DNA from 2 places in the Mesorhizobium sp. INR15 genome. Region 2 is predicted to be linked to the other one. Evidence: predicted binding sites of a transcription regulator. Region 2 holds the regulator's gene; the other holds the start of a gene.
The links. Region 2 encodes PhoB, which activates phosphate uptake and scavenging genes when phosphate is short. Its sites were predicted from a motif close to TGTCATNNANCTGTCAT; they were not measured.

Region 1 (7,370 bases), 340 kb from region 2:
CATGCCGCGCACCTCAGGCGACGTCTTCTGGGAAGGCAAGCCGGCAGCGCTGGCGACCCCGCATGAAGCGATGGCGCTCGGCATCAATGCCGTGCATCAGGAAGTCGTGCTGTGCCGTCACCTGACAGTCGCCGCCAACATGTTCCTCGGCGAGGAGAACTCCCGCTTCGGAATCCTGCAGCAGCGGGCCATGGTCAAGGAAGCACAGAAGATCATCGACGATCTCGGCTTCGACTTGCCGGCCCATGTCGTGCTTGGCGACCTGACCATCGGCCAGCAGCAATTGATTGCCGCGGCCCGCGCCACGGTACGCGGCACCAAGTTCCTGATCTTCGACGAACCCACCGCTTACCTTACCCGTAAGGAGGCCGACCAGCTCTTCACCCTGATCCGCCGCCTGAAGGGCGAAGGCGTGACGATCATCTACATCAGCCACCGCATGGAGGAAGTGTTCGAACTCGCCGACCGTGTTTCGGTGCTGCGAGACGGCACACTGGTCGGCACCCGCGACATTGCCGAGACCAACGATGCCGAGCTGGTCAAGATGATGATCAACCGCTCGATCGAGCAGGTCTACCACAAGGAGCATTTCACGCCGGGCGCCCCGATCCTCGAGGCGAGGAACCTGTCGGGCAAAGGGTTCGAAGACGTCTCGATGACGGTTCGCGCCGGTGAGATCGTAGGACTCTATGGGCTGATCGGCGCCGGGCGCAGCGAGTTCGTCACCACGCTCTACGGCCGCCACGCCAAGTCGGCGGGCCAGGTCCTATGGGAAGGCAAGCCGGCCAGCATCAACAACGAGCATGATGCGATCAAGCTCGGCATGGCGCTGGCGCCGGAGAGCCGCCGCGACCAGGGCCTCTGCCTCAACCTGCCGGTCGGCCTCAACCTCAACCTGCCGATCTACAAGCGCATCTCCAACAACATGCTGATTTCCGGTACGCAGGAAAAGACGCAGGCCGATCGCCAGATCGCCGATCTCCGCATCAAGACACCTACGCGGAGCGCACTGGCCTCCAGCCTGTCGGGCGGCAACCAGCAGAAGATCGTCATCGGCAAATGGCTGGCGCACGGCGCCAAGCTGTTCATCTTCGACGAGCCGACCGTTGGCGTCGATGTCGGCACCAAGGCCGAGATTTACCGCCTGTTCGGCGCGCTGTTGTCAAAGGGCGCCGGCATCATCCTGATCTCGTCCTACCTGCCGGAAGTCTACGAGCTTGCCGATACGCTGCATGTGTTCCGACGCGGCAAGCTGGTGGCAAGCCATGGCTATCGTGCAGCAAGCCACGAAGACGTGCTGACGCAAGCGATCGGCTGACAAGCGAACAAGACGAATAAAAGAAACGGGAGGAACCATGAGCACCGAAACTCTACCGGCCGAAAAGCCGAAGCGGAATTACAACGTCCTGTTTGGGCTGACGCTTCTGGCTCTGCTGGTTCTGCTCTGGATTCTGCTGTCGGTGACGACAAGCAGTTTCGCCTCCGCCAACAACATCGCCAATCTTCTGCGCCAGGGGTCGATGATCGCCATCATGGCGGTCGGCCAGACCTTCGTCATCATCACCGGCGGCATCGACCTGTCGGTTGGCGCCGTGGTCGGCTTCGCCACTGTCGTCGTCGCCATGATGATCAATGCCGGTTTCCCGATCTGGCTGGCCATTCTGGTGACGCTGCTGGTCGGCGTCTGCATCGGCCTCTTCCACGGTTTCGGCATCGTCAAGATGGGACTGCCACCCTTCATCATCACGCTGGCAACCCTGACTTCGCTGCGCGGCATCGGCCTTTTGATGACCAACGGCAACTCGATCAACATCAACAGCGACAGCTTCACCGCCTTCTCCCGCAACTCCTTTATCGGCATCCCCAATCTGTTCTGGATGGTCATCCTGGTCGGCATTCCGGCCTACATCTTCCTCCATCACAGCCGCTGGGGCCGCTATCTCTTTTCGGTCGGCTCCAACGCCGAGGCGTCGCGCCTGTCGGGCGTCAATGTCCAGCGCACCATTTACATGGCCTACACGCTGTCAGGCCTGTGCGCGGCCTTCGTCGGCGTCCTGCTTGCCGCCCGCATCGGCATCGGCAACCCGACGCAGGCCGAAGGCTGGGAACTGCAAGCGATTGCTTCGTCGGTCATCGGCGGCACATCGCTGTTCGGCGCGGTCGGCTCGGTGCATGGGCCGCTGCTCGGCGCCTTCATCCTGGCCACCATCAACAACGGCGCCAATCTGCTCAACGTCAATTCGTTCTGGCAGCGCATCATCACCGGCGCGCTGATCATCATCATCGTCTATTTCGACGGGTTGCGCCGCCGCGGCGGCAAGTAACCCACCCCCTGGCGGAATTGCCGGCCCTCTTCGTTCGATGGGCCGGCAACGCCATGACCTGACTGGATTGAAACATGAAAGCCGTAGTCTGCCGCTCGCCCGGCGACCTTGTTCTTGAAGACCATCAGGCGCCCGGCGCGCCGCCTCCGGGCTGGGCGCTGGTCGCGGTCAGCCATGTCGGCATCTGCGGCACCGACTACCATATCTTCGAAGGCAAGCATCCGTTCCTCGCCTATCCCCGCATCATGGGCCACGAGGTATCGGGAACCATCGTGGAGACAGGCGCCGGTGTCGATCTCGCCGTTGGCGAACCGGTGGTCATCAATCCCTATCTCGCTTGCGGCAAATGCATCGCCTGCCGGCAAGGCAGACCCAATTGCTGCGTCAGGATCGAAGTGCTCGGCGTCCATCGCGACGGCGCCATGTGCGAGCAGATCCTGGTGCCGGCACAAAACCTCTATCCGGCCAACGGCCTCTCGCTGGCCGACGCCGCCGCCGTCGAATTCCTGGCCATCGGCGCGCATGCGGTGCGCCGGGCGCGGGCCGAACCAGACGCGCGTACGCTGGTCATCGGCGCCGGCCCGATCGGCCTCGGCACCGCCATCTTCGCCCGCATCGCCGGCCTCGACGTGAGCCTGCTCGACATGAGCAGCGAAAGACTGGGCTTCGCGGCAAGTGAACTCGGCTTCTCGGTCCTTGATGGTTCGCAAGCATCAGCGGCCGATCTGGTTCGCGAAGCAACCAACGGCGAAGGCTTCGACGTGGTCTTCGACGCCACCGGCAACACCCAGTCGGTGCAATCGGCCTTCGCCCATGTCGCGCATGCCGGCACGCTGGTTCTGGTCAGCGTCGTCAAGGACGACATCAGCTTCTCCGATCCCGAATTCCACAAGCGTGAGATGACGCTGGTCGGCAGCCGCAATGCCTTGCGCGCCGACTTCGATCATGTCGCCGCCTCGATCCGTGACGGCGCCGTGCCATTGGCGAAGCTGGTTACCCACACAACAACGCTTGCCGCTACGCCGTCCGATCTCGCCCGCTGGGCACATGAAAAGTCCGGCCTGATCAAGGCTGTGATCGAGATTGGATCATAACACGGAATTGAAGATGCCCGCGCAGGTCGACCCCCACTCCGTCGAGCTGCGCTCGACACCTCTCCCCCGATCGACGGGGTAGAGGAAGGGCGCGAGCTTTTACCGCCAACGCTCCTCCAACCGGGTTCTTCCTCTCCCGCCATCACAGCGGGCTCCCCTTCCTCTCCCTCCGGAGGGGGTAGAGGTGGCCCGGCGAAGCCGAGACGGAGTGGGGGAAGCCGGTCCTCAGACGCGAAGCCGCCGACAGGCGGGCGCGATCGAGATAAGTCACGGTCTGATATAGGATCCGCCCTACAGCGCCGACAATTTCAACTCCACCCGCTCGGCCGGAAAGCGGGATTCGGAAAACTGGATCGGCTGGCCGTCGGGCGTGACGTTGATGGCAACCGTGACCAGCACGATGGCGCCCGGCCGCAGGTCGAGGTCGGCGAGGTCGGCGGCATCCGCATGGCGCGCCGACAGCACGGTCGACTGCCTGAGATAGTCGTCGATGCCGAAGCGTGCCAGCGATGCGGTGATCGATCCGGTTTGCGCCATCGCGGCGTCGATCCCGGCAAAGCGTTTGGCATCGAACCAGCCGGCGGCACGCGAGACCGCCCGCCCATCAGCTTCACCGCGCGTCTCCAAGCGTATCACGTCAGCGCCCCTGGCAAGCCCAAGGCCCTCGGCGACGCGCGGGCTGGCCGGCTCGACCGTCGACGCGAGCAGCACGATATGCCGCTCCGATGTCTGCCCTTGCAGGCCGGTCGAGAAGCGCGTGCGCGCGCCGATCGGGTAAGACAGCCGTTTGCGTGACAGCACGAAAGTACCGCGCCCCTGCTCGGCCCGAAGCACGCCTTCCTGCACAAGGGCCGAAATGGCACTGCGTACCGTATGGCGGTTGACGCCGTAGCGTTCGGCCAGCGCCACCTCGGGCGGCAGTGCCGCATTCTCGGCAAAGTCGCCAACGGCAATCGACTGCAGGATCTTGTCGGCGATCTGGCGCCACAGCGAAACGCCGCTGCGCCGCTCAATGCTGTCGGCCGTCTGTTGCCCAACCATCTTTTGCCCCCGGCCTTCCAACCCCTGTCATCCACCCGTCATGGACACACGTTAGATAATAGATATAATTTGTATAGTTGTCTATATCAATAGACAAATTTAGCAATGAGGAATGTTGATGATGCGAGGACAGGAAGCAAGGGACCAGGCCGGGCGCAAAGCCGCCATGGCAACACTGGCGCAATCCAGCGGCGACGACATTGTCCGGCTCTGGAACGTGTCGGGCCTGCCCGTCGAGGCCGAATTGCTGCGCGGCCCCGAAACCGGGCTGGTCACCATGCGTGGCCGCATCGGCGGCGGTGGCGCGCCGTTCAATGTCGGTGAGGCCACCGTTACCCGGGCCACTGTGCGGCTGGCATCCGGCCAGGTCGGTCATTGCTACGCGCTCGGCCGCGACAAGCAGAAGGCCAGGCTGGCGGCGATCGCCGACGCGCTTTGGCAGGACCCCGGCCATCGTCATGAGGTCGAGACCAGGCTCATCGCCCCGCTGCAGGCAACACTGACCGAGGCTCGTGACAAGCGCCGCGCCGAGACGGCGGCGACGAAGGTCGATTTCTTCACCATGGTTCGCGGAGAAGACTGATGGACGTTTCAACGCAAGCAATCGACGGCGGCTTTGCCGATCCGGTGTTCAATGCCCAGACCGTCTTTCGCGCCGTCATGGACGCGATGGCGCGGCCAGGCACGGTGCAGCCCTTGCCGGCCTTCGCCCGCCCGCCGGCGCCATTGACGGCAACCGCCGGCGCCATCGCCCTGGCGCTCTGCGACAACGACACGCCGCTCTGGCTCGACCCTGCCCTCCAGGCTGCGGCTGCGGTGAAAACCTGGCTTGGCTTCCACAGCGGCGCGCCGATGGCCAACACGCCGGCTGACGCGCATTTCGCGCTGATCGCCTCGCCCGCCGAGATGATGGCGCTCGATGGCTTTTCGCAAGGCACGCAGGACTATCCCGACCGTTCAACCACACTCATCCTGCAGGTGAGCGACCTCTTTTCGGGCGCGCCGCTGCTGCTCCAAGGTCCCGGCATCGAGGCCAGCGCGACGATCGCGCCAGCAGCGATGCCGCGTCACTTCGTCGAACAGTGGAAGCAGAATATCAAGCGCTTCCCGCGCGGCATCGACATCATCCTGGCCGCACCGGATGGCATCGCCTGCCTGCCGCGCACGACCCGCATCAAGACGATGGAGGCTTAACATGTATGTCGCGGTAAAAGGCGGCGAAGCCGCCATTGCCAACGCTCACAGCCTGCTCGCCGACCGGCGGCGCGGCGACCGGTCGGTGCCGGCGTTGAGGCTCGACCAGATCGTCGAGCAACTGGCGCTTGGTGTTGACCGGGTTATGAGCGAAGGCTCGCTCTACGACCGTGAGCTGGCCGCGCTTGCCATCGTCCAGGCACGCGGCGACATGATCGAAGCGATCTTCCTTGTTCGCGCCTATCGCACGACGCTGCCGCGCTTCGGTTATTCCAAGCCGATCGACACCGCCACGATGCTGATCGAACGGCGCGTGTCGGCGACCTACAAGGATCTTCCCGGGGGCCAGTTGCTCGGCCCTACCTTCGACTACACGCACCGCCTGCTCGACCCCGAGCTTGCCGCCGGTGCCGATGTCCCGGAACCCTTGCAGCGTGCAACTGAGGCGGAAGCCATGCCGCGTGTCTCGGCGATCCTTGCCCGCGAAGGCCTGATCGAGCCGGACGGCGACATGCCTGGGGATCATATCCCGGGCGACATCACCCGCGAGCCGCTGGAATTTCCAATGGCGCGCGACATCCGCCTGCAGGCGCTGTCACGCGGCGACGAGGGTTTCCTGCTGGCGCTCGGCTATTCCACCCAGCGCGGCTATGCCCGCAACCATCCCTTTGTCGGCGAGATCCGCATCGGCGAGGTCGATCTGGAACTCGACGTGCCGGAACTACCTTTCGCCGTGCCGCTCGGCACGGTGCACGTCACCGAGTGCCAGATGGTCAACCAGTTCAAGGGTTCGGCCAAGGCGCCGCCGCAATTTACGCGCGGCTATGGCTTGGTCTTCGGGCAGAGCGAGCGCAAGGCGATGGCGATGGCGCTCTGCGACCGGGCGCTTCGTGCTTCCGAACTCGGCGAAGATGTCGTTGCCGCCGCACAGGACGAGGAATTCGTCATCTCGCATTCAGACAATGTCCAGGCGACCGGCTTTGTCGAGCATCTCAAGCTGCCGCACTATGTCGACTTCCAGGCCGAACTCGATCTCGTGCGCCGCATGCGCGCCGAATACGACGCCCGAGAGAATCCCGCGAAGATTGAAGAGAAAAGGGAGGCAGCGGAATGACCGCGCAACCGACAGACATCGCCACCTACAACTTCGCCTATCTCGACGAACAGACCAAGCGGATGATCCGGCGGGCGATCCTCAAGGGCATCGCCATTCCCGGCTATCAGGTGCCGTTCGCCTCACGCGAAATGCCGATGCCTTACGGCTGGGGCACCGGCGGCGTTCAGGTCACCGCGTCGATCATCGGCCCCGATGACGTGCTGAAGGTCATCGACCAAGGTGCCGACGACACCACCAACGCGGTTTCGATCCGTGCCTTCTTCAAGAAGGTCGCCAATGTCGCGGTGACCACCGACACAGCGCAAGCCACCATCATCCAGACCCGCCACCGCATCCCGGAACATCCGCTCGGCGCCGGCCAGGTGCTGGTCTACCAGGTGCCGATCCCGGAGCCCTTGCGTTTCCTCGAGCCGCGCGAAACCGAAACGCGCAAAATGCATGCGCTGGAGGAATACGGCCTCATGCATGTGAAGCTCTACGAGGACATCGCCAAGCACGGCCGCATCGCCACCACCTATGCCTATCCGGTCAAGGTCGAGGGCCGCTACGTCATGGACCCGTCGCCGACGCCGAAATTCGACAATCCGAAGATGCACCGCT
Region 2 (7,370 bases):
TTGTCATCAAATCCGTCGCTTACCGCGCCGCCCTTTCCGGTATCGTCACCGGCATATTGCTATCGATCGCCCGTATCTCCGGCGAAACGGCACCGCTGCTCTTCACGGCCCTCAACAACCAGTTCTGGAGCAGCAATCTCAACGCGCCGATGGCCAGCTTGCCTGTCACCATCTTCCAGTTTGCTCTCAGCCCCTACGAGGAATGGCAGCAACTGGCCTGGACCGGTGCACTCATCATCACATTGACGGTTCTCGCGCTTAGCATCTTTGCACGCAGCCTGACCGGACGCAGAGAGGACAAATGAGCCAGATGTTGTCTCCAGACATGACGATCGCAACCGAGGCAACCGCCAAGGCCAAGATCGAGGTCAAGAACCTCAACTTTTTCTACGGCCAGTCGAAGGCGCTGAAGAACATCACGCTGTCGCTGCCAGAGCGCAGCGTCACCGCCTTCATCGGACCGTCGGGCTGCGGAAAGTCGACGCTGCTGCGCGTCTTCAACCGTATCTATGAGCTCTACCCGAAGCAGACCGCCGAGGGCCAGGTGCTGCTCGATGGCCAGAACGTTCTTGACCGCTCGCAGGACCTCAACCTGTTGCGGACCAAGATCGGCATGGTGTTCCAGAAGCCAACACCGTTCCCAATGTCGATCTATGAGAATATCGCTTTCGGCGTCAGGCTCTATGAGAAGATCAGCAAGTCCGAGATGGACGGTCGCGTTGAACAGGCGCTGAAGCGTGCGGCGCTCTGGACCGAGGTCAAGGACAAGCTCAATGCCAGCGGCCTCAGCCTTTCCGGCGGCCAGCAGCAGCGGCTTTGCATTGCCCGCACCGTGGCGGTGAAGCCCGAAGTCATCCTGCTCGACGAGCCGGCTTCGGCTCTCGATCCGCTGTCGACCGCCAAGATCGAAGAGCTGATCGACGAGTTGCAAGCCGACTACACGATCGTCATCGTCACCCACAACATGCAGCAGGCAGCGCGCGTGTCGAAGCAGACAGCCTTCATGTACCTGGGCGAGCTGGTCGAATTCGACAAGACCGAGAAGATCTTCACGTCGCCCCGCGAGAAGCGCACTCAGGACTACATCACCGGCCGCTTCGGCTGAGTCTCAGGCATACGAGGACAAGATCATGGGCGAACATACAGTCGCTTCTTTCGACGAGGATCTCGGACAGATCAGCAGGCTCATCAGCGATATGGGCGATCTCGCCGGCGCGATGGTTGGCGGTGCAACCAAGGCGCTGCTGACCTCCGACAACGCGCTGGCGCAGCGCGTCGTTTCCGATGACGCCATCATGGACGCGCGCCAGCGCGAGCTCGACGACCGCGCCATCACGCTGATCGCCAAGCGGCAGCCGATGGCGGACGATCTTCGCCATGTCGTCGGCTCGATCCGCATGGCCGGCGATCTGGAACGCATCGGCGATCTGGCCAAGAACATCGCCAAGCGCGTCGGCACCGTCGGCCTCAGCGTCACGCCGCGCGACCTGTCGCACTCCATCGACGGAATGGCGCAGCTGGTGCTGATCCAGGTACAGGGCGTCATCGAGGAATACGCGGCGCGCGACGCGGCCGCCCTGGCGAAACTACGCGCCGACGATGAGCGCATCGACGTCAAGTACACCTCGGTGTTCCGCGAGCTCCTGACCTACATGATGGAAGATCCGCGCAACATCACCGCTTGCACGCATCTGCTGTTCTGCGCCAAGAATCTTGAGCGCATCGGCGACCACGTGACCAACATCGCTGAAAACGCGTACTATGTCCTGACCGGCACGCAGTTGCCCGCCAATCGTCCGAAGCAGGACGAGACGGCAATGACCGTGCCGGCGGCATGACAGGGGTGACCAGCCGATGATCGCGCCACGCATCATGGTGGTGGAGGACGAGGAGCCGCTAGGTGTGCTCCTCCGCTACAACCTTGAATCCGAGGGCTACCAGGTCGAAGTGGTAACGCGCGGCGATGAGGCCGAAATCCGGCTCCAGGAGAATGTTCCCGACCTTCTGGTGCTCGACTGGATGGTGCCGGCGGTTTCCGGCATCGAGCTCTGCCGCCGGCTAAGAATGCGTCCCGAGACGGAGCGGTTGCCCATCATCATGCTGACCGCGCGCGGCGAGGAAAGCGACCGTGTACGCGGTCTCTCCACCGGCGCCGACGACTATCTGGTCAAGCCGTTTTCCACGCCGGAATTCATGGCTCGGGTAAAAGCGCTGCTGCGCCGCGCCAAGCCGGAAGTCCTGTCCAGTGTGCTCAAGGTCGGCGACATCGTGCTCGATCGCGAATCGCACCGGGTCTACCGCAAGAAAAGCGAGATCCGGCTCGGGCCGACCGAGTTCCGTTTGCTCGAATTCATGATGCGTCATCCTGGCCGCGTGTTTTCGCGCAGCCAACTGCTCGACAATGTTTGGGGCGAGACGATCTATATCGACGAGCGCACGGTCGATGTGCATGTCGGCCGGCTGCGCAAGGCGGTCAACAATGGCCGCATGCCCGACGTCATCCGCACCATTCGCGGCGCGGGCTACGCCATCAGGGAAGACTGAAAGCCGGCAAATTCAGGCGACGTCCTTGCCGACGGATTCAGGCTTTGTTTGTGAGCCCGGCGCGAAAATCTCCTGGTCGACGAAGGTCAGCGCCCGCATGGCGCAGCCTTCGCGGATCAGCGGCAGCTCATTCGGCTCGGTGTCGAAGGAAATCGATTTCGAGTGCTGGCCACCGGCGGTCTGGGCTATGGCTTCGCGCAGCGCCGGTTCGATCAGGTCGAAGGCGGCGGCGCTGACGCCCACCATGGCGACAGGCGCCGGATCGATCAGCGCGAACAGGCTGCCGAGACCGAAGCCGAGCGCTTCACCGGCCTTGCGGTAAGCTTCGCGCTCCGGCCCATCGCTTTCGCGAGCCGATGCCGCCAGCGCCCGCATCTCCGCGTCGCTGACGTCGACCGGTTCGGCGTCCTCGCCCATTTGCCTGGCGTTGCGCCAGATGGCGTAGTTGCCGGCATAAGCCTCGACGCAGCCGCGCCGTCCGCAGCGGCAAAGCGCACCGTTCGGCCGATGGATCATGTGGCCGAACTCGCCGCCGGACGAATGGGTGCCGGTGAACAATTCGCCCTTCAGCACCAGGCCCATGCCGATGCCGTGCGACAGCAGGATGGCGATGAAGTCATCGCGGTAGCGCTCCGGGTTACGCCAGCGCAGCGCAACCGCCATCATATTGCAGTCGTTTTCCATGGTGGCGGGGATGCCGAATTCCTCTTCCAGGATGTCGGCGAAAGGGATGTTGGTCTGTGGTGTGATCGGCGACCACAGCAGCGCGCGGGCATGGGAATCGGTAATGCCCTGAATGGCCAGTGCGATGCGGGCGACGCTGTGGATATCGAGGTCCGGATCCTCGAGCCGGCGCCGCACGATGGCGACGCATTCGCCAATGAGCGCCTCGCGCGACATGGTCAGTGTGTCCAGCCGGCGCTGCTCCTCGGCGATCACCTGGCCGGCATAGTCGATGACGGCAACCGACAGGAAGTTCAGCGACAACACCACGGTCATCACGGCGGCGGCTTCCGGGTGGAGGCTGAGGCCAACCTGGGGGCGGCCGCGCTTCAGGGACACGGTCTCGCTTGGCTTGCTTTCCGTGAGAATGCCTTCGGCGATCAGGTCGGAGGAGATCGCCGAGATGGTCGAATGGCTGAGCCCGGTTGTGGCGGCGATTTCGGTGCGGGACGGCTGTCCTGCCCGGCGTACGGACGAAATAACCATCGCCCGGTTGCGCCGGCGCAAATCGTCGTGACGGATTCCGACCGACATTGTTCCTGCTTTCCTCCCCGCCGCCGCGACCTTTCGTGCAATCGAAGGCCGTCGGTGACACACTCCAAATACTGGCAGAACCCGGCAGTCCTGTCATATTATTTATTACGGGGCTCGAAAAAAATTACTCCGAACATCAGAAACCATCAGAATCGATGTTGACAGCGCTCTGACGTTGGACCAGTGTTTTTTCGAGGCTCGAAAAAATAGAGCCTTTGTGCCGGCCTTCGGGTCAGTTTGGTCGCGCCACACGCGGCGCAGGGAGGATAACATGAAAAGATTCACAGCCGCCATCCTGGCGGGTGCCGCCATGTCGCTGACGCTCGTGTCGGTCGCGCAGGCGAAGGACAAGGTCATCGGTGTCTCGTGGTCGAATTTCCAGGAAGAGCGCTGGAAGACCGATGAGGCGGCGATGAAGAAGGCCATCGAGGCCGCTGGCGACAAGTATATTTCCGCCGACGCGCAGTCCAATCCCGGCAAGCAGTTGACGGACGTGGAGAGCCTGATCTCGCAAGGCGCCAATTCGCTGATCATCCTGGCGCAGGATGCCTCGGCCATTGGCCCGGCCGTGCAGAAGGCACTGGACGAAGGCATTCCGGTCGTCGGCTATGACCGCCTGATCGAAAACAAGGACGTCTTCTATCTGACCTTCGACAACAAGGAAGTCGGCCGCATGCAGGCCCGCGAAGTGTTCAAGGTGAAGCCGGAAGGCAACTACGTCTTCATCAAGGGCTCAGGCGCCGATCCGAATGCCGATTTCCTGTTCTCGGGCTCGATGGAAGTGCTCAAGGCGGCCATCGACAGCGGCAAGATCAAGAATGTCGGCGAGGCCTACACGGACGGCTGGCTGCCTGCCAACGCCCAGAAGAACATGGAGCAGTTCCTGACCGCCAATGACAACAAGGTCGATGCGGTGGTCGCGGCCAATGACGGCACCGCTGGTGGCGTCGTCGCGGCGCTGACGGCGCAAGGTCTGGCGGGCACCGTGCCGGTTTCGGGCCAGGATGGCGACCACGCCGCCCTGAACCGCATCGCGCTCGGCACGCAGACTGTTTCGGTCTGGAAGGACGCACGCGAACTCGGCAAGACCGCCGCCGAAATCGCCTCGCAGCTCGCCGACGGCAAGAAGATGGCCGATGTGGCCGGCGCCAAGGACTTCACCACGCCTGGCGGTAACACCGTCAAGTCGCTGTTCCTGACCCCGGTTGCGATCACCAAGGACAATCTCAACCTCGTCATCGACGCCGGCTGGATCAAGAAGGACGAAGTCTGCACCGGCGTTGCCGCCGGCACCGTCGCGGCCTGCAAGTAAGGCTGAACGATCGGATCGATCCCGACGCCACGGCCCTGGAGCGGTTCAGTGTTTCCTGAAACGCTCCAGGGTTTTGTTTTCGCAATTCCCAAGGGAAAGCGCCATGCGCTTTTACCGGGAAAACCGCCGCGCACTTTTCCTGAAATTGCTCTCAAGCCGCGACGTTTTTTCAAAAAGATTTGTGTTTCCGCCTCGGGTGGATAGCTTCTAGGCTGTGTTCCGGCATCCGCGTCAGACGGCAAGCCGGTGGGAGGGAAATCATGACCGACACGACGTCCAACCCGCAGGCCGACACCGCGCGTGCGTCCGAACTTGGCGTGGTCGCCCGGTTCCTGAAAGCCACTGAAATCGATACCCGCATGCTTGGCATGATTGGTGCGCTGCTGATCATCTGGATCGGCCTGCACGTCATCTCCAGCCTGCGTCTGGGGGTCAATCCGCTCGACTTCGACAGCCGGACCTTCCTGACGCCGCGCAACCTGTGGAACCTCTCGGTACAGACTTCCGCCGTGGCCATCATGGCCTGCGGCATGGTGCTGGTCATCGTCATGCGCAATATCGACCTGTCGGTCGGTTCCGCCGAAGGCCTGATCGGTATGGTCATGGGCTTCGCGCAGGTGCATTTCCTGGTGCGTATGGTCGGGATGCAGCTCGGCAATCCCTGGATCTGGGTCCTGGCGCTGGCCATCGGCCTGGCGCTCGGCCTGCTGATCGGGGCCTTCCAGGGCTTCGTCATCGCCTATCTCGAAGTGCCCGCCTTCATCGTGACGCTTGGCGGCCTGCTGGTCTGGCGCGGCGCGGCCTGGTGGGTCACCTCAGGGCAGACCGTGGCGCCTCTCGATGCGACTTTCCAGCTGATGGGCGGCGGGCCGGCGGGTTCAATCGGCTCGACCTGGAGCTGGGTTGTCGGAATTGTCGCCTGCCTGGCGGTCGTGTTCATGCTGTTCAACGGACGGGTGCAGCGCAAGCGGTTCCGTTTCCCGCTGCGGCCGATCTGGGCCGAGACGCTGCTCGGCGCGGTCACCTGCGCTGTCATCATGGGCGCGGTGTGGCTCGCCAATTCGTACCCGTGGCCGATCGGCATCGTGAATCGCTACGCGGCGGCCAACAACATTACCGTTCCCGAAGGTGGCCTGTTCATCGCGCATGGCATCGCCATTCCGGTGCTGATGGCGATCGCGGTCGGACTGATCATGACCTTCATCACCAACCGAACCCGCTTCGGCCGCTATGTCTTCGCCATCGGCGGCAATCCTGAAGCCGCCAATCTGGCCGGCATCAACACCCGCTGGATCACCATGAAGGTGTTCATGATCATGGGCGTGCTCGCAACGATCGCCGCTGCGATCTCGTCGGCCCGGCAAAACTCGTCCACCAATGTGCTGGGTACGCTCGACGAATTGCTGGTGATCGCGGCGGCTGTCATCGGCGGCACTTCGCTTGCGGGCGGATCGGGCACGATCATCGGCGCCATGCTGGGCGCGCTTCTGATGCAGTCGCTGCAGTCCGGCATGGTGCTGCTCGGCGTCGACTCGCCGTTGCAGAGCATTGTCGTCGGCGCGGTGCTGGTCATCGCCGTCTGGCTCGACACCGTCTATCGCAAGCGCGTTTAGGGAGGAGACAACCATGGCTGACAAAACCGCTCCCGCAGGCACGCCGCTGATCGACATGCGCAACATCTCGATTGCCTTTGGCGGCATCCGTGCTGTCGATGACGCGTCGATCGATCTGTTCCCGGGTGAGGTCGTGGCGCTGCTTGGCCACAACGGTGCCGGCAAGTCGACACTGATCAAGATTCTTTCCGGCGCCTATAAGCGCGATGCCGGCCAGATCTTCGTCAACGGCCAGGAGGCCTCGATCTCCAACCCGCGCGACGCCAAGAAATACGGCATCGAGACGATCTACCAGACGCTTGCCCTGGCCGATAATGTCGATGCCGCCGCCAATCTCTTCCTCGGCCGTGAGCTGATGACGGCCTATGGCACGCTCGATGACGTCGCCATGGAGGCCGAGGCCCGCAAGGTCATGGGCAGGCTCAATCCGCGTTTCCAGCGCTTCAAGGAGCCGGTGATCAAGCTCTCCGGCGGCCAGCGGCAGTCGGTGGCGATCGCGCGCGCCATCCTGTTCAACGCCCGCATCCTGATCATGGACGAACCAACGGCGGCCCTTGGGCCGCAGGAAACAGCGCAGGTCGGCGAACTGGTCAAGCAACTCAAGGCCGACGGCATCGGCATCTTCCTGATCAGCCATGACATCC

Region 1: phnF (phosphonate metabolism transcriptional regulator PhnF) is a predicted target of PhoB. The motif match lies at 4,485-4,501, and genes of this name have one in related genera.

Annotation. Positions count from the first base shown of each region.
Region 1 is NZ_CP045496.1:1,959,236-1,966,605, reverse strand. It holds gene GA829_RS09535 (sugar ABC transporter ATP-binding protein) at 1-1,318, shown strand, start outside; gene GA829_RS09530 (ABC transporter permease) at 1,356-2,324, shown strand; gene GA829_RS09525 (zinc-binding alcohol dehydrogenase family protein) at 2,399-3,418, shown strand; gene phnF (phosphonate metabolism transcriptional regulator PhnF) at 3,710-4,459, opposite strand; gene phnG (phosphonate C-P lyase system protein PhnG) at 4,581-5,042, shown strand; gene phnH (phosphonate C-P lyase system protein PhnH) at 5,042-5,653, shown strand; gene GA829_RS09505 (carbon-phosphorus lyase complex subunit) at 5,655-6,767, shown strand; gene GA829_RS09500 (alpha-D-ribose 1-methylphosphonate 5-phosphate C-P-lyase PhnJ) at 6,764-7,370, shown strand, end outside.
Region 2 is NZ_CP045496.1:1,621,126-1,628,495, forward strand. It holds gene pstA (phosphate ABC transporter permease PstA) at 1-305, shown strand, start outside; gene pstB (phosphate ABC transporter ATP-binding protein PstB) at 302-1,105, shown strand; gene phoU (phosphate signaling complex protein PhoU) at 1,131-1,838, shown strand; gene phoB (phosphate regulon transcriptional regulator PhoB) at 1,855-2,544, shown strand; gene GA829_RS07865 (ROK family protein) at 2,557-3,801, opposite strand; gene xylF (D-xylose ABC transporter substrate-binding protein) at 4,073-5,113, shown strand; gene GA829_RS07875 (sugar ABC transporter permease) at 5,374-6,726, shown strand; gene GA829_RS07880 (ATP-binding cassette domain-containing protein) at 6,740-7,370, shown strand, end outside.